2 regions of the Lysinibacillus sp. UBA6686 genome follow, and region 2 is predicted to be linked to the other one. Evidence: riboswitches for the same ligand, from Rfam matches in the RefSeq annotation. Region 2 holds a riboswitch; the other holds the start of a gene.

Region 1 (10,935 bases), on a different contig from region 2:
CAATCATCCGTTCCATTTCTGGTGTTTACTCTGCGAACTTCTCTGATGAGGAGCAGATTCTTGAAGTAAAACAAATGACAGACGAATTCCTTGAAAATGAAGGTCGCCGTCCACGTATTTTAGTAGCAAAAATGGGGCAAGATGGTCATGATCGTGGTGCCAAAGTTATCGCAACAGGTTATGCTGACTTAGGTTTTGACGTAGATATTTCTCCACTATTTATGACACCAGAGGAAACAGCTCAAATGGCGGTTGAAAATGACGTACATTGTATTGGTGTTTCCTCTTTAGCAGCAGGACACAAAACTTTAGTTCCTGCACTGGTATCTGAGCTAACAAAGCTAGGTCGTGAAGATATTATCATTATTGTTGGCGGTGTTATTCCAGCACAGGATTATGAATTCCTTTATGAAGCTGGCGCCGTAGCAATCTTTGGACCAGGTACAGTTATCCCTGTATCGGCCATTAAAATTATTGAAGAAATCTACAAACGCTTAGGGTATGAGGAAGTGTCTAAGTAATGGACAAAAACAAAGAGATGCAGGAAAGTGCACTATTTGTCATGGATGGAGTAGCAGCATCTCACGATGGTATGCAATATGGTGTACCAAAAAAATTCCGAAAGAAAAAAGCTGACAAAATTGACATACAGGCACTTGCCCGTGAGGTAATGGCAGGTTCCCGTACTCAATTATCAAAGGCGATAACACTCATTGAAAGCTCAAATGCCGTGCATAAAGCACAGGCACAAGAGCTTTTACAGGAGCTTCTACCACATACAGGAAATAGTGTTCGTATAGGCATTACAGGCGTTCCTGGTGCTGGAAAAAGCTCATTTATTGAGGCTTTCGGAACGATGCTTTGTGAGATGGGGATGAAGGTTGCAGTGCTAGCGATTGATCCAAGTTCCTCACTATCTGGAGGGAGTATTTTAGGTGACAAAACACGTATGGAGGAGCTAGTTAAGAAGCCGAACGCATTTGTTCGACCATCTCCTTCAGCTGGTACCCTAGGGGGTGTCCATAAAAAAACACGTGAAACAATGCTAGTTTGTGAAGCTGCTGGCTATGATGTTATTTTAATTGAAACTGTTGGTGTTGGACAAAGTGAAACATATGTCCGTGGTATGGTTGACTTCTTCCTGTTGCTAGTATTAACAGGAGCTGGTGACGAGCTACAAGGCATGAAAAAGGGCATTATGGAATTAGCAGACGCCATCGTAGTGCACAAGGCAGATGGTGATAATGTACGTTTAGCCAAAAAGACTGTATCTGAGTATAAGCAAATTTTGCATTTCTTACAGCCAGCTACGCCAGGGTGGATGTCTACTGCTATGCCGGTTAGTTCATGGGAAAAACGCGGTCTCGACAAAGTATGGGATACAATCGGAGAATTTAGGCAAACCGTCGAAGCAAATAATTACTGGTCGATTAGACGTCAAAATCAAACCAAGGATTGGTTCCAATCAATGATTACTGACCATTTAATTGATGCGTTTTATGGTAATCCAGAACGCAAGGCACAAGTACAACTGTTAGAAAGCCAAATTTTAAATGGACAGCTAACAGTAACACAAGGTGTAGATCGTTTATTTAGCGATAATCAATCATAGCTATAAACTGTTGTATCTTCATTTAGCAAAAGTGTTAGTAGTGGAAGTATAGAAACCAATGCGAAATTACTGAGCAAGTAGGTGCACAAAATCACCACTAACTGCTATGATAGGAGATGTATTAGTGTCAGTCTAAAGTCTAAGGTGACACGAACTTGAAAGGAGCTATCGCTATATGAATATGGATTACGATTTATTTATGCAAGAAATTTCAAAAACAGCACGTGCGGAAATTGAGGCTGCTGGTTATGAACAGCTATGCACACCAGAAGCTGTTGAAGAGGCGTTTGCTCGTCCAGGTACTACATTAGTCATGGTCAATTCAGTATGTGGCTGTGCAGGAGGTATTGCTCGTCCGGCAGCAGCACAAAGTGTTCATTACGATAAACGTCCAGATCATCTTGTTACAGTTTTTGCTGGTCAAGATAAAGAGGCAACGGCAGCTGCTCGTTATCACTTCGGAGAAGATCACTTACCATCCTCTCCATCATTTATTCTGTTAAAGGATGGACAAGTGGTAGCTGAAGTTGGGCGCTATGAAATTGAAGGTCATGATCCAATGTCTGTTGTAACAAATTTACAAGCAAACTTTGAAGAATACTGTGATGAGCTTTAATACTATTCATTAATTAATTTGATAAGATGAACGCCCCGCAGCAACATCACTAGTTGCGGGGACTGTTTCTTATCAATAATAGTAGATAATTGGTGCATTCTACTGTAATAATAGCAAAAATATATTTGGAATTTTTTAAATATTAGCTAAATGATTTACCTCAAAAATTGAATTGATTTGATGAATAGAATAAGTGAAGAGTAATGGAGGATGGGAGGCAGTCGACTTGAAGAAGTTTTCAATCGGCTATCGTACATTAAAAACGGCAACTGGTGCAGCCATTGCAATAGCCATTGCCCAGTATTTCGAATTAGCTTCTTATGCATCTGCAGGTATTTTAACAATACTTTGTGTACAACCAACGAAGAAAAAATCCCTTCATGCTGCTTATACACGATTTGTTGCAAGTATTATCGGTATGCTTTATGCCTTTCTAAGCTTTGAGTTATTTTCATATCACCCACTTACACTAGCAGGGATGCTCATTATTTTTATCCCCACAATTGTATCATTGAAGGTAGCAGACGGCTTTGTCTCAAGTGCAGTAATTATTATGCATATTTATGCTGCTGAAAAATTCTCGTGGACATTGGTTTCAAATGAATTTGCTTTAATGGCAATTGGTTATGGAACGGGAATAGCAATTAATATGTATATGCCAGATATACAAAAGGAATTAAATTACTATCGAGTTAAAATTGAGGAGCTATATAGTAAAATTTTTTTAGAAATTGCTAATTATTTAAGAGAAGGCGATACACTGTGGGATGGGCAAGAAATAATTGAAGCTATTACAGCTTTAAATAATGCGAAATCACTAGCCTTTAAAGATGTTGAAAATCACTTTATGAGACGAAAAAATGATTACTATGTTTATTTTGATATGCGTGAACAGCAGCTCGAAATTATTGAAAGAGTACTCCCGAAAATAACAGCCCTACCTGTTATAGTACAAGAGGCGACGATAGTGGCTGACTTTGTTCAAGATCTTGCTGAGCATGTTCATTCAGGAAATACGGCTAGTCATTTTAGAGAGAAGCTAGAGCAGGTGAGGCGAGATTTTGCCCAATTACCACTACCACAAAATCACGAGCAATTTTTAGCACAAGCGGCACTGTATCAATTTATGGAGGAAATGGACCGATATTTAGAAATTAAACAATCTTTCAAGGGGTTGAAGGTAAAGAAAGAGCGCCCGCAGTAATGCGGACGCCTAGCTTTTCATTACACTAACATAGATAAGCCGAATGCTAGAGATGAAATTATCATGATTGCGACCATCGTATAAACGACGATTTTTTGAAATTTTTTATTACTCATATGCTCGTTCGCTCCTTCTTTTCTTATAAATAGTTTAGCAAATCTGAAAAATTTCTCAAGTAGTAGAGTTTTGACAAAAAAGTCTGTAAAATAGAGTATGTACCATAACAGAAGGAGATGTCACCATGGAGAAAGTAGATCATATTGGGATTGCGGTGCGTGATCTTGATGAACGCATTACATATTATACAGAAACTTTAGGCTTAAAGCTGTTAAAAGTAGAAGAGGTTGAATCTCAACAGGTTCGCGTTGCATTTATAGACGCTGGCAATGTAAAAATCGAATTGCTGGAACCCATGAGTGAAAAAAGTACCATTCATGGATATATCGAAAAACGTGGGGAAGGTATTCACCATGTAGCTTTCGGTGTGACAGGGATTCGTGAGCGTATGTCAGAGCTTCGTGAAAAAGGTGTACGTCTTTTATCAGAAGAGCCAGGACCAGGCGCTGGTGGTGCAGAGGTAGCCTTCATGCATCCTAAATCATCTTTCGGTGTGTTATATGAATTATGCGATAAAAGTGGAAAAGGGGATAAGTGATTAGTATGGATATGTTCGACAAAATTAATGAGTTATATGACCGTAAGACGGTAATTGAACTTGGTGGTGGCTATGAGCGCATCGACAAGCAACATGAAAAAGGTAAACTAACTGCTCGTGAGCGCATTGAATTATTGCTGGACGAAGGTACATTTTTTGAAATCAACCCATTCATTACACATCGTACAGTTGACTTCGGTATGGACAAGATGGAAGGACCTGGTGATGGTGTAGTTACTGGTTTCGGTAAAATTAACGGACGTCCTGTTTACTTATTCTCTCAAGATTTTACTGTATTTGGTGGAGCATTGGGTGAAATGCATGCGAAAAAAATGGCCACAGTAATGGATCTTGCTGCGAAAAACGGCACGCCATTCATTGGTATTAATGATTCAGGTGGTGCACGTATTCAAGAAGGCGTCCTTTCACTTGATGGATACGGTCATATTTTCTATCGCAATGCCATCTACTCTGGCGTAATCCCACAAATTTCAGTAATTATGGGACCATGTGCTGGTGGAGCAGTTTATTCTCCCGCAATCACAGACTTTATCTTAATGGTTGACAAAACATCTCAAATGTTCATAACAGGTCCTAAAGTAATTGAAACAGTAACAGGTGAAAAAATCTCTGCAGAAGACTTAGGTGGTTCAAAAGTAAACAACGCTGTAAGTGGTAATGCACACTTCCGCGCACCATCTGAAGAAGAAGCGATTGATCAAATTAAAAAACTATTAAGCTATCTTCCACAAAATAATAAGGAAAAAGCGCCACGTCAGGCACGTCCAGAAGGTGACGACTACCGTCCTGAAATCGTGGATACTGTGCCAATTGAAACAACTCGCCCTTATGACGTACGGAGAGTGGTTGAGCAAGTAGTGGACGAAGGTTCATTTATGGAAGTTCACTCAGAATTTGCGAAAAACGTAGTAGTAGGTTTTGCACGTATCGCAGGTGAGTCTGTTGGTCTAGTTTGTAACCAACCAAAAGTACTTGCTGGTGGACTAGATATCGATTCTTCTGACAAAGCAGCTCGTTTCATCCGTACTTGTGATGCATACAATGTTCCAATCATCACTTTTGAAGACGTTTCTGGCTTCTTCCCAGGCGTTAAGCAAGAGCATGGTGGAATCATCCGTCATGGAGCAAAAATTCTTTATGCATACTCAGAAGCAACTGTACCGAAAATTACAGTTATTTTACGTAAGGCTTATGGCGGTGCTTATGTTGCGCTTAACTCAAAATCAATTGGGGCTGACCTTGTATTTGCTTGGCCAAACGCTGAAATCGCTGTTATGGGTGCAGCAGGTGCCGCGAATATTATCTTTGCGCGCGAGATTGCAAAATCTGACGATCCAGAAGCAACACGTGCAGCGAAAATTGAAGAATACAAAGAAAAGTTCGCAAACCCATATGTTGCAGCATCTCGCGGTATGGTAGATGATGTCATTGATCCACGTGATACACGTATTAAGCTAATTCAAGGTTTAGACATGCTTTCAAATAAACATGAATCACGCCCAGAGAAAAAACACGGAAATATTCCACTATAAAATTTGTACAAGCCCAGCAGCCATTTGCTGGGCTTTCCTGTTGGCACAAAAAAATTGACGAAAAATGATAAAAGATGACAGATAATTGAAACATTTACTCTTTTCATCCGTACAAATAGATAAGAGGAGTTGAGATGAATGGAATGGAAACAATTACAAAATGAACAGGAAATCATACATGCACAATTAAGAAATGTTAGTAGATTAAATGAGCAAAAACGATTAATTGAAAATCAACTTGAGCGTGCACAACAGGACATTTACAAACATTCTATAGCACTCAATCACATTCGAACGAAACTTGATAAATTAGAAGGCTTTTCGTTTATGAATATGATTCGTACGTGGACGGGGCAGCAAGATGAACTACGAGCAGAGAAAATTGATAAAGCAGCCGTTCTTGAATTAAAAATAAATGAAGCAAAGAAAATGCAGGAAGATTTAACAATCGATTTAGCACAAGCTGAGTCAAAACTTACTCAAATTAATGAACAACATTTACAAGAAGCTTTAAACAAGCTGAATGCTAAAAAGAAGGGCTACCTACAAATACATGAGCCAGAGCAAGCAAAAAAATTAGAGCAATTAGCCCATGAAGAAATAGTAACGAAGCAATTAATTATAGAAATGAAGGAGGCTGAAGAGGCTGGTGAAAATGCATTAACAATGCTTGGGCAAGCGGCTGCTTCTCTACATTCCGCTAATGGTTTTTCAACATGGGATACGTTTTTGGGAGGGGGACTTATTGCTACACATTTGAAGCATGATGCACTAAATCAGTCTGAAAATTATCTTCACGATGCTCAAATTGCTTTACAGCGATTTCATAATGAGCTTCTGGACATCCATGATTTATCAACGAAATCATTACATGTTGAAACAGATGGCTTTGTCAAATTTGCAGACTACTTCTTTGATGATATTTTCTCAGCCTGGTCAGTTCACTCCAAAATATCAACTGCTAGGGAGCAAGTGTCTCGTGTGCAAGATGATGTACATAATACAATTTGGCGTTTACAGGATAAGCATCATAAAGCGGTTGAATATCTTCAGTTACTTGAACGTGAAAAAGATGCTATCTTCCAACTATAAGAAGCTTGTGGAAAGGGATAAACTCCCTCTTTCACGAGCTTTTTATTTCCTTCCAAAAATTAGTCTCGAACTGCTAGTGAATTATTTCAACTCCTCTAACGTTGTGCTAAAATAATACATATACTATAACGTGGTAATACACGTAAACTAAGGGAGTCTTACAACATGACAAGTCGTTTAGTAGAAGAGTTTTTCGAGCTCGTACAAATTGATTCAGAAACAAAATATGAGCATTTGATTGCGCCGGTTTTAATGGACAAATTAACAGCGCTTGGTTTTACAGTAGAACAGGATGATGCCCATACACGAAATGGACATGGAGCAGGCAATATATTGGCTACTTTAAAAGGTTCTTTAGATGTTGAACCAATTTATTTTACTTCTCATATGGATACAGTTGTACCAGGTAAAGGGATTAAGCCATCTTTACGAGAGGATGGGTATATCGTGTCAGATGGTACTACAATTTTGGGCGCTGATGATAAAGCTGGGCTTGCAGCATTACTAGAAATGGTGAAACGTTTAAAAGAGCAAAATATTGAGCATGGAGATATTGAATTTATCATCACTGCGGGTGAAGAAAGTGGACTTGTTGGGGCAAAAGAGTTAGATGCATCCAAAATTAAAGCAAAATACGGCTTTGCAGTGGATAGTGATGGCAAAGTGGGTGGAATTGTTACAGCGGCACCATATCAAGCAAAAGTCTTCGCCAAAATTATTGGCAAAACTGCTCACGCTGGTGTAGCTCCAGAAAAAGGAGTATCAGCGATTACAGTGGCTGCAAAATGTATTGCAAAGATGAAGCTAGGACGTTTAGATGAAGAAACTACAGCAAATATTGGTCGTTTTGAGGGTGGTCAGGCTACGAATATTGTATGTGATGAAGTGAATATTCTTGCAGAGGCTCGTTCAATTGATAAAATGAAGCTCGATGCTCAAACGAAGCATATGCAGGAGACATTTGAACAAATCTCAGCATCACTTGGAGCACGTGCTGAAGTAGAAGTAAAGCTTATGTATCCAGGATTCCGAGTAACTGAAACAGATAAAGTCGTTCAAGTCGCAATGGCAGCAGCACGTAACATTGATCGCACACCGACCCTAGGGATTTCTGGAGGAGGTTCAGATGCAAATGTAATTGCAGGCTTTGGCATCCCTACAGTCAACCTTTCTGTTGGCTACGAAGATATTCATACAACAAATGAAAAAATCCCAGTAGAAGAATTAGAAAAATTAGCAGATTTACTAGTTGAAATTGTCAAAGAATCTGCAAAAAAATAACAGCAGAAATTGAAGGATGTGACCGCATGGAAAGTGTAAAGGCAGTAGTTTTTGCTTGTGGAACTGAAGAGTATGCAGTGCCTGTGGAACAAGCAATTTCAATTGAAAAATTAGAGCATGTAACACCGATTCCTCATTTACCTAATTATCTTCTAGGCTTCACAAGAATTCGTGGTGAGCTTATCCCAGTGCTTGATTTTGAACGTATTCTATATAATCGTTCTTCAAATGCTGTAACAGCACGTATTATAGTATTGAATACAGATGTTGTGAATTATGGATTACTTGTAACGGAAGCCCGTGAAATTCTAGATTTTGACACGTCTGTTTTACAGCAGATGGGACTTGTCAACTATTCAAAAACACGTTATTTTACAGCAGTGGCAAACCTGGAAAATCGTATGATTACCTATGTGGACCCAAAAATACTAGTCAATTCACTAGAAGGAATTCGTGAAATTATTAATTACTTGCATAAAATGCTGGAAAATGAACAAGAAAACGTAGATGCTTGAAGGCACTACGTTTTTTATTTTTAATAGTAAAAATAACCCGTTTGAATATGATTTTATTCCTCCTTATTAATGATTAGTATGCATTTTTCCTACAGACATTTTTATTTTTACCATGTATGATAAGGAAAAGAAAACAACTGTAAAAGGCAAACTTGTCGAAAGAGAAGGACGCAAAGCCATGAGTCTAAACACTATTTTAGTGCATGATTGTCAGGTTACCAGGTTCTGTTCTAGGAGCTCTGGCAAATAGAATGGAGCTGTAAGACATGAAAAGTTGTTCTTTATTAACAGTAACTATTGTTATTTTTGTTACAATTGCCAGTACGTTTGGACTATCATTTGGAAAGGTAGACGCAGTGACCGTGGAAGATAAGGCTACTTGGTTATGGGATACTTCAAGGATTATTGAGGATGAGGCAGGAGTACTTTCGTTTTTAGAGAACAAGCAGGTAAACAAACTGTATTTACAGATTAATATGGATATAGTAAGTGCCGACTATAAGCGTTTTATTAGTCATGCAACTGCAAGGGGTATCAAAATATATGCATTGGACGGAGCGCCAGATTGGGTATCTAAAGATGGCTATAAAATGCAGGATCAGTTGTTTGATTGGTTACATACATATAATAAAAATGCTGAAGTGACAGAGCGATTTTCAGGCGTTCATCTCGATATAGAGCCATACTTAAATAGTGGATGGAGCTATAATCAACCACAATCAATTGAATCCTATCAAGCACTTCTTACAAGAGCCAAAAAGGAAACCAAGCAATTACAATTACCTTTGGAAGCAGATATGCCGTTCTGGTTTGACGAAATTAAATACAACAATCAATTTGGAAAAGGATTACTTGCTGAATGGGTGATAAATCAAGTAGAGAGCGTTTCTATTATGGCTTATCGAAATACAGCAAAAGATATTATTAAAATTGTACAACATGAAGTAGCCTATGCCAAAAAAGTTAATAAATCCATTGTTATTAGTGTTGAAACAGGTGCATTAGATGATAATCAAAATATTACTTTTTATGATAATGGTGAAGCCTATATGAATAAGCAACTAGCACTTGTTCAACGTCACTATGTGAAAAAAACAAGCTATCAAGGGGTTGCCATTCATCATGTTGATAGTTGGATGAATATGCAGCCATAGTAGAGCAAAGTACACTTGATACTTATATTAATTATGCTAACAAACGTAGAGGGCTAGAACCTCTACTTTTTTTATGGGAATATGGGATTAAACGTCCAAATGGCTTCTAGAATATTTTTGTCGTATAGAATTTTGTTCCTTCAGAATTCGCAATGCGTTGCTCAGACCAGTAAATCAATATGCTGAAAAACTATACATAATAAAAAACGCACATTGACAAATCGATGTGTCATTTTTCTATCAAATGTAAAAGGATTACTAACAGCATAGGTGCATTAGCTATAGATATAGGAGGATATGTAAAGACATGCTATAATAATAGAAAAGAACAGGGCTGATGTGAATGAGTAAAAAGGCATTGCAACGAATCCCTCTTTCAAAGTTATTGGATTTAAAAGTAGATTTTGCGTTTAAACAGCTTTTTGGCAGTGAGCGCAACAAACATATAACTATAGTCTTTCTGAATGCCATTTTACAACGTACAGGTCGGGCAACTATTACAGAAGCAATGTTTTTAAATCAAGAGTTAGGTGGTGAATATCAAGACGATAAACAATCACGACTTGATATTGTAGTGAAAACGCAAGCAGGAGAGCTGATTAATATTGAAATGCAGCTTTCCACTCAGCAGGATATGTTTAAACGGTCGATGTTTTATTGGTCACGATTATTTACAACCCAGCTACAAAAAGGACTAGGGTATCATACACTACGCCCCACTATAACTATCAATATTTGCCATTTTACATTATTTGAAGAAATCGTCCATTATCATAGTACCTATCATTTATATGAAGATGCGTTACTTCAACGCTTAAGATCAAAAGACGATGTATTAGAAATTCACTTTATTGAAATGGACAAGTTTCTACATGCCTGGTTTAACCAAACATTAAACGCTCTGGACGATATTTTAGTTAGATGGTTATTATTACTTGGCATGGTAGATGCTCGTAAGCAAAAAACATATGATGATATTTATCTAGAATTGGAGGCATTAACAATGAAAGACGAAAACTTGCAACAAGCACTAAGTGCATGGGAAGAGTTAAGCCAAACACCTGAAACAATTATTGCCTACCAGTCTCGTTTAAAGTACATGATTGATGAAGTAGCTAAACTAGAGGATGCTAAATATCATGCACAACAAGAAGGAATAGAGAAAGGAATAGAGAAAGGAATTAAAGCGGTGGCAAAAAATATGATTGCATCAGGTTACGATAATGAACAAATTATGCAATTAACTAGCTTAA
Region 2 (10,935 bases):
ATGCGAACACCAGAGGGAGCAACTACAAGTGATCATGTAGATTTAATGATGCTATTATTTACTGGTGTATATGCTGTATTGGCAATAGGGAGTATTGTGGTTTTGGTTCGTATGTTCAAAAAGAATCCAATTGAACGTGAAATTGAAGATCGCCATTCTGAAAAAGGCGGTGATTTCCTATGACATTAGAGATTTTAGGTATATCAGTACTATGGATTTTCCTATTCGGCTATGTCATTGTCGCTTCGATTGATTTTGGAGCAGGCTTCTTTAATGCCTATAGTCTACTCATTGGGAAAAATCATATTTTAACAAATATTATTAAGCGTTATTTATCACCTGTTTGGGAAGTGACGAATGTCTTTTTAGTATTTTTCTTTGTTGGGATTGTAGGATTCTTCCCACAAACAGCCTTTTATTATGGAACGATTTTACTTGTGCCAGTTAGTATTTCACTTGTGCTCCTTGCAATACGAGGCTCTTACTATGCGTTTGAATCATACGGCTCGCGGGGACATATTGGATACACACTGACATATGGTGTAGCAGGCTTACTTATCCCAGCCTCTCTATCCGTAGTATTTGCGATTGCTGGTGGGGGATATGTTGACATTGTAAACGGGCAACCCGTCTTAAATTATTGGACGCTCTACACAAGTGCTTTTGCCTGGAGTATTGTCGTTTTGAGCATAGCTGCTGTACTTTATATTTCAGCTGTATTTTTAACATGGTATGCCCATAAAGCAAAGGATAAGGAAGCCACAAATCTAATGCGAAAATATGCGCTTATCTGGGCCGCACCTTTAATGGTTAGTGCGCTTGGCATTATGTATGAAATGAAAGCCATCAACCCAGAGAGCTATAATCATATGGTTGATTTATGGTGGCTCTTTGCCATTTCAGCAGTACTATTTATTATTACGGTACTATTAATAGCGATGCGAAAAAATTATGGTCTGGCTGTAGGCCTATTGATTGCCCAATTCGCAGTAGCATTCTTTGCCTATGGTATCGCACAATATCCATATTTACTGTACCCATATTTAACAATTTATGATAGCTTCACCAGCACTCAAATGGCGATTGCACTCGTGATTGCATTTATTTTGGGATTATGTCTGCTTATTCCATCACTATTTTTATTGCTAAAGTTATTCTTATTCAACAAAAATTATGTGACAGGAAAAGAAGACAATCATGCATAGGAGGAAAGAATAATGGAAAAGTTTCTTATGTTTTATGCGCCATTTATTGTAGTAATTCTAGGAATTATCGCTGCGTTTTGGTGGGCACCCAAAGATCGTCATATAGCAAAAGAACAGGAAGAGAGTCGCGAATAGCGGCTCTTTTTTCTGCAGAGTAGGGCTGATTAGATTTGTTCAGTTAAAGGAAAGAAGAATTGCTCAGGTAGCAGAAAGAACTGCTCAGGCAAATAGGAGAACCGCTCAGGGCGAAGTGAGATCTGCTCGGGTTAAGAGGATAATCGCTCAGGTAGTAGAAAAATCCGCTCGGGTCAAGAGAAGAATTGCTCAGGTAGGAGAAAAATCCGCTCGGGTCAGGAGGAGAATTGCTCAGTAGCAGAAAGAACTGCTCGGGCCAAGAGAAGAGTCGCTCAGGTAGGAGAAAAATCCGCTCGGGTCAGGAGGAGAATTGCTCAGGTAACAGAAAGAACTGCTCTGGCCAAAAGAAGAGTCGCTCAGGTAGCAAAAGAAACTGCTCAGGCAAAGAGTAGTTCTGGTCATCTACCCAGATAAATTACGCCAATCTGATTTACTCTGCTCATAAGATAGTTTCCCAATAACAAGCCTTGTTCTTTTTTCATGCGCCAACACATGCTACAATAAGAAGATTGAAATGGAGGATGTATGAATGTCAGCACCCGTGAAAAAAAATGATCGACTAACAGTTTATATAGAAGATTTAACACATGACGGCAATGGCGTGGCAAAGGTTGAGGGCTATTCGCTATTTATACAGGGCGCACTTCCTAACGAAACAGCTCAAATCCATGTGTTGAAAACCTTAAAAAATTACGGCTTTGCCAAAGTTGTAGAAATTATCAAGCCGTCTCCTGATCGTGTGGATGCACCTTGTGACTATTTCCAGCAATGTGGTGGCTGCCAATTACAGCATTTATCTTATGAGGGGCAGCTAAAATGGAAAGAAAATATGGTACGGAACGTTATGCAACGTATTGGTAAAATTAATGCGCCAGTTCTTCCAGTTAAAGGTATGAAAGAGCCTTGGCATTACCGTAATAAAGCGCAAATCCCTTTTTCCGTAAATGAAGCAGGACAAGCAATAGCAGGTTTTTATAAAACGAAGACGCATAGCATTGTCGATATGGAACGTTGTTTAATTCAAACAGGTGAAGCGGATGCTATTCTTGCTGGCTTGAAAAAGGAGTTAGCCGCAACGGGTATCCTACCATACAATGAGCTATCACATGAGGGAATGCTACGTCACGTAATCATTCGTACAGCTCGTGCAACTGGGGAAATCATGGTTGTACTCGTTACGAAAAAGAAAAAGTTCCCTCAAAAAGAGGCAGCCGTTGCGATAATACAAAAGCTTTTACCGAATGTCACATCAATTATGCAAAACATCAACAGTAACAAAACAAATGTCATTTTCGGTGATGAAACCATAAATCTATGGGGCAAGGATGTTATTATCGATACAATTGGTGATGTATGCTTTGAAATTTCAGCTCGTTCATTCTATCAAGTAAACCCTGAACAGACTGAAGTTCTTTACAAGCAAGCACTAGACTACGCTGATCTACAGGGTGACGAACGAGTAATTGATGCCTACTGTGGAATCGGTACTATTTCTCTATTCCTTGCTCAAAAAGCAAAGGCAGTCATGGGCGTAGAAATTGTCCCACAAGCTATTGAAGATGCCAAGCGTAACGCAGCGCTGAACGGCTTTACAAATACGTATTTTGAGACAGGTCCAGCAGAAGAAGTAATTCCACGTTGGTATAAGGAAGGCAAAGAAGCCGATGTGCTTGTTGTAGACCCACCACGTAAAGGGTGTGATGAGGCACTTTTAAACACCATTTTAGAGCAACGTCCGAAGCGGGTTGTCTATGTATCATGTAATCCAGCCACACTTGCGCGCGACCTACGTATTCTGGAGGATGGCGGCTATCAAACACAGGAAATTCAACCAGTTGACATGTTCCCGCACTCCACACATTGCGAAGCCGTAGCGTGGTTAAAGTTAGTTTAATGAAATGATAAAAGAACGAATTTCTAGTAGGAAATTCGTTCTTTTTCGGTACATAAATGGATTAAAGGTATTTTCGAAGAAATTATAATGAAGTAAAATTTTTTATGGAGGCGGACTATGAAGACAGAATTTATTATAACCGTAGTTATCATTTTAGGAATGGTAATTGTAATAGACAAAATATACGAAAAAATTAATATAGAAAATTATTCTCCTATTTGGGAGTATTTTTCTAAAGCCATCCTCTATGGGTTTATTGCTAGCGTTACATTATTCTATGGAAAGGAATCACTAAGAGATGTTAATGCACTAGAATGGGCCATCATTGCAGTTTCAGCAATAGAAGGGATAGGGAACTATATTAATTATGTAAAAGAATCAAAAAGGAGAAAAGAAGAAAAAAGAAAGACTTGAGGTAATCAAACTTGGCTACATAATGAAATAATTCTTCAAAGAGTCGTTTATCAAGGTTTTGTAAGTGAATGTAAAAGATACAGTAATTAGCAGAGTCAATTTTACCCACCAGTACCTAAAAAAATTTTGGATTAAAATACCATAAAAATGTTAGTAACATAACATTTTTATGGTATTTTTTCTATGTCAATATTTATGTTAATTAGCAATGATTATACTAATTGTCTTTATGGTAGTTAACAACTTGACAGAAGTTTAAATGGGGAGTACGATACATTAGTCGCTAAAAAACTATTGCGAAGTAACATATTTTCAAAATGCAATACTTATTTTAGATTTTAATTTAAATAAGTAAAAGGTAGGTGCAAAAATGAAAAATCTAGTAAGTAAAAAAGATGACCTATTACACAACTTTTTAGGAATATATTTATTAGCTGTTTTAATGCTATGGTTTAAAACATATATTAGTCAACTATCACAATTTGACCTAGGCTTAGAGGGAGTCTTTCAACAATTCCTTTTATTAATAAATCCACTAGGTTCAGCAATGCTATTTCTTGGATTTTCATTTTTATTTAGAGGAAAACGAAAATATACATCACTTGTTATAATTTACACTTTGATGTCTATACTTTTATATGCCAATATTGTTTATTACCGATTTTTTAGTGATTTCATTACATTACCTACACTTTCCCAAACTCAGAACTTTGGAGATTTAGGTGGTAGTGTTCTCTCACTATTAAAATCTTATGATATCTTGTTCTTTGTGGATGTATTTGTCATGTTTTATCTACGATTTTCAAGAAAAATACAAAAAGAGTCTAATCGTTTAGGTTATAAAAAAGCAACGGCAATCATTGCATTTGCATTGGCTATATCCGTCCTAAATTTAGGACTAGCTGAAGCTGATCGTCCGCAATTATTATCTCGAGGTTTTGATAGAAACTATATTGTGAAATATCTAGGAATGTATAACTATACGATTTATGATTCAGTCGAAACGATGAAAGCATCTTCACAAAGAGCTTTGGCGGATAGTAGTGATATTACAGAAGTAATTAACTATACAAAATCAAACTATGCCAAACCTAATGCAAAATATTTTGGTGCAGCAAAAGGAATGAACGTTATCTATTTACATTTAGAATCATTCCAAAATTTCCTTATCAATTATAAATTAAACGGTGAAGAAGTTACGCCATTTTTAAATTCATTAACTAAAGATAAGAATACAATGTATTTTGATAATTTCTTCCATCAAACAGGTCAAGGTAAAACGTCCGATGCAGAATTTATGCTGGAAAATTCTTTATTTGGGTTACCTCAAGGTTCTGCTTATATTACAAAAGCACAAAATACGTACCAGGCAGCTCCTAGTATTTTAAAAGATCATGGTTATACATCTGCTGTATTCCACGGTAATAACGGAAGCTTCTGGAACCGAAATGTGATTTATAAATCATTTGGATACGACAAATTCTTTGATGCTAGTTATTATAATACAGATTCTTCAGGTGATATGGCTGAGTATGGTGTGTTAGATAAACCTTTCTTTGAACAATCTCAAAGTCTTTTAAGTTCCTTACCACAACCTTTTTATACAAAATTAATTACGGTAGGGAATCACTATCCATATAAAATGGATCAAAATTTAGTAACGATTGATAAAGCTAATACTGGAGATCCTAGTGTTGATAATTATTTCCAAACTGCTCGTTATGCTGATGAAGCAATCGAACAGGTTTTCAATCAACTAAAAGAATTAGGCTTATATGATAATACGATGATTGTTCTTTATGGTGACCATTATGGTATTTCTGATAATCATAATACAGCGATGGAACAAGTGATTGGCAAAGAAATTACACCATTTGAAAGTGCTAATTTACAACGCGTACCATTATTTATACATGTTCCAGGAATGCAAGGAGGAACTGACCATACTTATGGAGGCCAAACAGACCTTCTTCCGACGGTATTACATTTACTAGGAATTGATACGCAAAAATTTGTTCAATTTGGTTCAGATTTATTATCAGAAGAGCATGATGAAATTGTGCCATTTAGAAATGGTGATTATGTCAGTCCAACAATTGCTTCAATTAATGAAAAGTTTTATGATAATAAAACAGGATTATTACTAGATGATAGTCAATTAGAGTCTGCGAAAACGATCAAAAATGAAGTAGATCATAAGTTGCATTTGTCTGATAAAGTTGTGAATGGTGATTTATTGAGATTCTATACACCAAAGGGTTATACACCAGTTGATCCTTCTCAGTATAATTACTCCAAAGATGAGAATGTAGAATCGAATTAATAGTTTCAATTTATGGGCAGTTCAAGAAAATGTGTGTTATCTTGAATTGCCTTTTTATATGTTATTTTTGGATAAGAATTAAAAGGCATTGGATACTTTGTGAAGCAGTGTCGGGTTGGAGTTGGCGTAATAGGAAAGCAGTGGATATAGAAAAATCTATACCATCTGCTTTTTTGCGATTTTCATAATATTTTTTACAAATAATAAATGTCCAAAAGTACTTGTGTTTGATAATAAGTTATTAAGCATGATATAAGTGTAAAAGATACTTTTTATTTTTTATAGTTGAGAGGATTTGGATTTGAAATGATAGATAATTTTTGGCGTGATTTACCACGACCATTTTTCGTACTTGCACCGATGGAAGATGTGACAGATGTTGTTTTTCGTCACGTAGTAAGTGCAGCAGGTCGACCAGATGTATTTTTCACGGAGTTTACAAACTCGGATAGCTATTGTCATCCTGAAGGCATGAAAAGTGTGCGGGGCCGTTTGATTTTTACAGAAGATGAACAGCCGATGGTGGCTCATATTTGGGGAGATAATCCCGAATATTTCCGTCAAATGAGTATTGGTATGGCAGAGCTTGGATTTAAAGGCATTGATATTAATATGGGCTGCCCTGTACCGAATGTGGCTACAAGAGGAAAAGGAAGTGGCCTGATTTTACGTCCAGACATTGCAGCGGAACTTATTCAAGCAGCAAAAACGGGCGGGTTGCCTGTTAGTGTGAAAACACGACTTGGCTATAAGGATGTAGATGAGTGGGAAGAGTGGCTAACGCATATTTTAAAACAGAATATTGCCAATCTTTCTATTCATTTACGAACAAGAAAGGAAATGAGCCAAGTAGATGCGCATTGGGAGCTTATTCCTGAAATCAAAAAATTACGTGACCATATTGCACCAAATACGCTACTTACCATCAATGGAGATATTCCTGATCGTCAAACAGGGCTGGAGCTTGCGAAAGCATATGGGATTGATGGCGTTATGATTGGCCGAGGTATTTTTAAAAATCCCTTTGCTTTTGAAAAAGAGCCGAAAGAGCATAGCAGTAAAGAATACCTAGATCTTTTGAGATTGCAGCTCGATCTTCAAGATCAATATGCGGAAGTACTGCCTCGTTCCATCACAGGGCTTCATCGCTTTTTCAAAATCTATGTCAAAGGATTCCGTGGGGCTGGTGAATTAAGAAATCAATTGATGAATACGAAATCAACAGATGAAGTGCGTGCATTGCTTGATAGCTTTGAAAAAGAATATTGATGAATACTATAACATAAATTTAAAATGCTTCTAATTCCTGATGTTATTAGGAGTAAATTACTAAATGTCGACAAAAATTGACAAGTCATTTATAATGTAATTGTAATATATCAATGTGATGTTAGTATTATTTTTATAAAATAGAAAAAGGCAAACTTATCGAAAGGTAAGGACGCAAAGCTACGAGTCTAAAATCCCCTTGGATAATGATAGTCGGGTTGCCAAAATAATAAGTGTTTTTTGGCTATCCTAATTCTGTTCAAGGATAGTTTTTTTGTTGAAAAAATAAAAGAACAAACGACAATCAATCATAGTGATAGATGTAATGAAATGTTTATATTTATAAAATAATACTAACAATATCAAATAAAGAATAAAAAGGAGATTTGAGATGATAGTCGTTGATAATGAAAAATATAAAATGGCAATTTATGAGGCAAAAAAAGAAGTACACGTTCAAATAATAGGGTTTATTAAAGCCGCTCTTGTAGAGCAATATGTTAAGGATTTGGAGGAGACAGTGGCTAGAGTTCAGAAAAATACATATACATTAGTTTTTGATGCAACTTATCAATCACCGCTTCCTTCAAAGGTTTCAACAGAGCTAGGAGAAACACTAATGTTTTACGCATCACTAGGTTTCAAAGAATTATTTATTGTTAGCCCAGCCTCTAAAATAGGATATGTTCAAGTACGAAATGCTTTAGAGAGAGTTAACTTCCCAGGAACAGTGGTTGACAATGTTTCACAATTACCAAGTCGTTAGTCTTTAATTAGCTATAGTCATATTTTGAAAAGAGGAATTTAGGATGCAAACAGTTCAAGAATTATATACATATGAAATCCTTACAAAGGACCAAACAGATTTAATTGAACAGGCAGCAGAATGTTTAGCAAAAACATTTATTGGAGTAGAAGTTGCTGGTAAATGGGTGCAAGAGCCGATTATCGGGTACGCCTTACAACTCCCATACGAAGATTTCTATCAATTTACAAAGGAATATATTGAAGCAAATGTTCATCAAGGATATTGTGCTATTGCACTAGATAAAGAGCAAAAAGTCGTAGGCGCACTAGTTGGAGATACGAATGTCCTTGAAATTATGGAAGAGGATATTTTTGAAGGTACATTTTCTAATATGAACATAGTCATGCATGTTTTAGAGGATATTGATGAACGTTTCTTAAAAGATTATAAAAAACGTCATGGAAAAGATATGGAAGACGGAGAGGTACTACATTTATTTTTATTAGGTGTAATTGCTGAACATAATCGTCATGATATTGTACAAGGCTTAGGCGATATATTAGTAAAAAGAGCAAAAGAAGAAGGCTTAAAATTAGTATTAGCTGAAGCGACAAATCCAAAGTCATTGCGTTTAATGGAGAAGTATCATGACCTGACAAAATATGTAGACATAGAAGGAAACTTTATTGTTCATAAATATGAAAGCAACGAACATCTAAGCAGTATTCCATCAACTGTAGCAGATGGAATTTACATCATTGTAAAAGAACTATAAAATTTCATCACTAATACGTTAGTAGAATAGGAGATATTTTCATGGAAGCCATTATGCTAGGGATTATTGTAGTTTTAATATGTACATCTTTGTATTTTGCTTACCTCTATTTTTCACTTAAACGTCATGCCCAGTTAAATAATGAGGGACAAAATGGACTAAACGATTTATCAACAGGTCAAATAGGTGAACAATTTTTTAAATTCGCAAAAAAGATCAATGAAAAAGGTGAAACTCTTTTTGAACATGGGGAATACGCAACTGAAAAGGCTGATACTGTAAGGGCCGCTATTGACGAAGTCGGTAAAGGATTAAAAAAGCAACTAGTTGCTACCGAAGAGAGCTCTACTTCTATCGAAGACATTACAGTAGCTATTGAAGAACTGTCTATAAGATCAAACCAAATTTCAGAACAATCGAATACGACGTTAGAATTAACGCAAGAGGGTAACGTTAAGTTAAAAGATTCACTGGTGAAAATGGAGCAATTTAATCAAACGATTAATACGACATTTGATGCAATCAATACACTTGGAGAAAAATCATACGAGATTGGAAACATTGTAAAAGTAATTACAGGAATTTCCGAGCAAATCAATCTATTAGCATTGAATGCAGCTATCGAAGCAGCACGTGCAGGTGAACATGGTAAAGGTTTTGCTGTAGTTGCTGATGAAGTTCGCAAATTAGCAGAACAATCGCGTCAGTCAGCTGATGAAGTTTCAAATATTGTCAAAAATATTCAAGATGAGACGAACAAAGTCGTAATCTCGATGAAGCAAGGAACAGAAGAATTTGAACAAACAAATACGAAAATTCTTGAAATAGGAGAAATGTTCGAAAAAATTGTAGATACAACAAAAATTATTGCTGAAAATAATGCGAATTCATCAGCAAGTACAGAAGAATTATCTTCAAGCTCACTTCAAATTGTGGCAGCTATGAAGGATATTTCTTTTATTTCGCGAGAGTCTGTTGAAATGTTTGAAGAGTTAGTTGGAATTAGCGATGAAGAGTTAAATACAATGGAAAAACTAGTTCAAGAAGCAGAGCAACTTGTAAAATTAAAAAAGGATGCAGAAAAAATCCTTTTTTCTTTAAATCGTGGTGTTGAAACGGAAGAAGCTAGAGCTGTTTAAGGTGCCGCAAAAATACGAAAGAGGAAGTTATCCTTAAATGTTTTAATCAACAAATGGAGATATGTCACTTCCACAAGAAAACAGGCCAAAGGGAAGTTAAGCAAGAACGAATTCTGGGAGGAATTCGTTCTTTTTCATGTAATTGAATAAAGGATTTAGAGGAGTATAAGCGAATTGTATATAAGTGCTAAATATACGTGCTATAGGAGATGGAAGGATATGATTGTGACAACTAGACCTTTAAAAATTAAATATAAAAAGCCAGCCAATCCTCTTCAGGAGTTTATGGAAAACATTCATTACAGTAACTCCCTTACAAAGGAAGTTGTTTTTATACGATATATCGGTATATCTGATTCAGTCGATCTTTATAGGGAAGATATTTTAAAAATGGATGAGTATTTTTATGCTAAAAAGCAAAGTGTGCTTTATTTACGATTACATAAGCTTGAGGTCATCACCAATAAAAAAGATGTAGATAAATTTTCAGAGCTTTGGGGGAATTGGCAAGTCGTGGTTAATAACCCTGCGTTACTTTACGAGACACCTTTATGTGGTAAATTACAGAAGGATCATCTTGAATGGACAAAAAAAATTAGCTTTAAAGAAATTATCCAAATGTATAAAGAAAATCAGCCAAACGCCAATGAAACTTTATTAAAAAATTTTGTAGTAAAATTTTTATACTGGATGGATTATTATTTGCCTCAAATTTTTTCTGAAGATAACCAAACAGTGCAGAAAATTGTTTTTGTTGGTAGCATTACACAGCATGAATTATTATTCTTATATTTCTTATCGACACTTGGCTGTGATATCTGTTACATGAATCCTAAAGAAGACATTCCAAATTTGCTTCCAATCATAGCAGCATCATCTACTTTATATAAGTGTTGTGGCTTCTATGAAAAGGAAGTGGTAATACCAAAGCCTCAACCTAAAAAGAGTATACCATCTCAACAAACAATAACACTTCCGGTTCAGAATAAAACGGCGGAAGAGTGTAGCTATGAGCAGTTAGCTTCTTTAGCCA

What was found. Region 2 has a riboswitch for cyclic di-GMP ahead of B2R82_RS10285 (hypothetical protein). Riboswitches for the same ligand answer to the same signal wherever they lie in the genome.
Region 1: another riboswitch for cyclic di-GMP. It lies ahead of B2R82_RS16265 (amidase); the one in region 2 lies ahead of B2R82_RS10285 (hypothetical protein).

The regions. Positions count from the first base shown of each region.
Region 1 is NZ_DKJS01000061.1:85,292-96,226, forward strand. Features, by position in the region: gene scpA (methylmalonyl-CoA mutase) at 1-521, shown strand, start outside; gene meaB (methylmalonyl Co-A mutase-associated GTPase MeaB) at 521-1,612, shown strand; gene B2R82_RS16225 (BrxA/BrxB family bacilliredoxin) at 1,788-2,228, shown strand; gene B2R82_RS16230 (aromatic acid exporter family protein) at 2,455-3,432, shown strand; gene prli42 (stressosome-associated protein Prli42) at 3,453-3,548, opposite strand; gene mce (methylmalonyl-CoA epimerase) at 3,674-4,087, shown strand; gene B2R82_RS16245 (acyl-CoA carboxylase subunit beta) at 4,093-5,640, shown strand; gene B2R82_RS16250 (hypothetical protein) at 5,779-6,732, shown strand; gene B2R82_RS16255 (M20/M25/M40 family metallo-hydrolase) at 6,898-8,013, shown strand; gene B2R82_RS16260 (chemotaxis protein CheW) at 8,040-8,528, shown strand; cyclic di-GMP riboswitch class I at 8,664-8,751, shown strand; gene B2R82_RS16265 (amidase) at 8,795-9,682, shown strand; gene B2R82_RS16270 (hypothetical protein) at 9,661-9,792, shown strand; gene B2R82_RS16275 (Rpn family recombination-promoting nuclease/putative transposase) at 10,026-10,935, shown strand, end outside.
Region 2 is NZ_DKJS01000041.1:12,113-23,047, forward strand. Features, by position in the region: gene B2R82_RS10250 (cytochrome ubiquinol oxidase subunit I) at 1-183, shown strand, start outside; gene B2R82_RS10255 (cytochrome d ubiquinol oxidase subunit II) at 180-1,205, shown strand; gene cydS (cytochrome bd oxidase small subunit CydS) at 1,218-1,340, shown strand; gene rlmD (23S rRNA (uracil(1939)-C(5))-methyltransferase RlmD) at 1,870-3,234, shown strand; gene B2R82_RS10270 (hypothetical protein) at 3,352-3,648, shown strand; gene B2R82_RS10275 (LTA synthase family protein) at 4,019-5,971, shown strand; gene B2R82_RS10280 (tRNA dihydrouridine synthase) at 6,278-7,240, shown strand; cyclic di-GMP riboswitch class I at 7,380-7,466, shown strand; gene B2R82_RS10285 (hypothetical protein) at 7,632-8,006, shown strand; gene B2R82_RS10290 (hypothetical protein) at 8,050-8,763, shown strand; gene B2R82_RS10295 (methyl-accepting chemotaxis protein) at 8,805-9,902, shown strand; gene B2R82_RS10300 (serine protease) at 10,122-10,935, shown strand, end outside.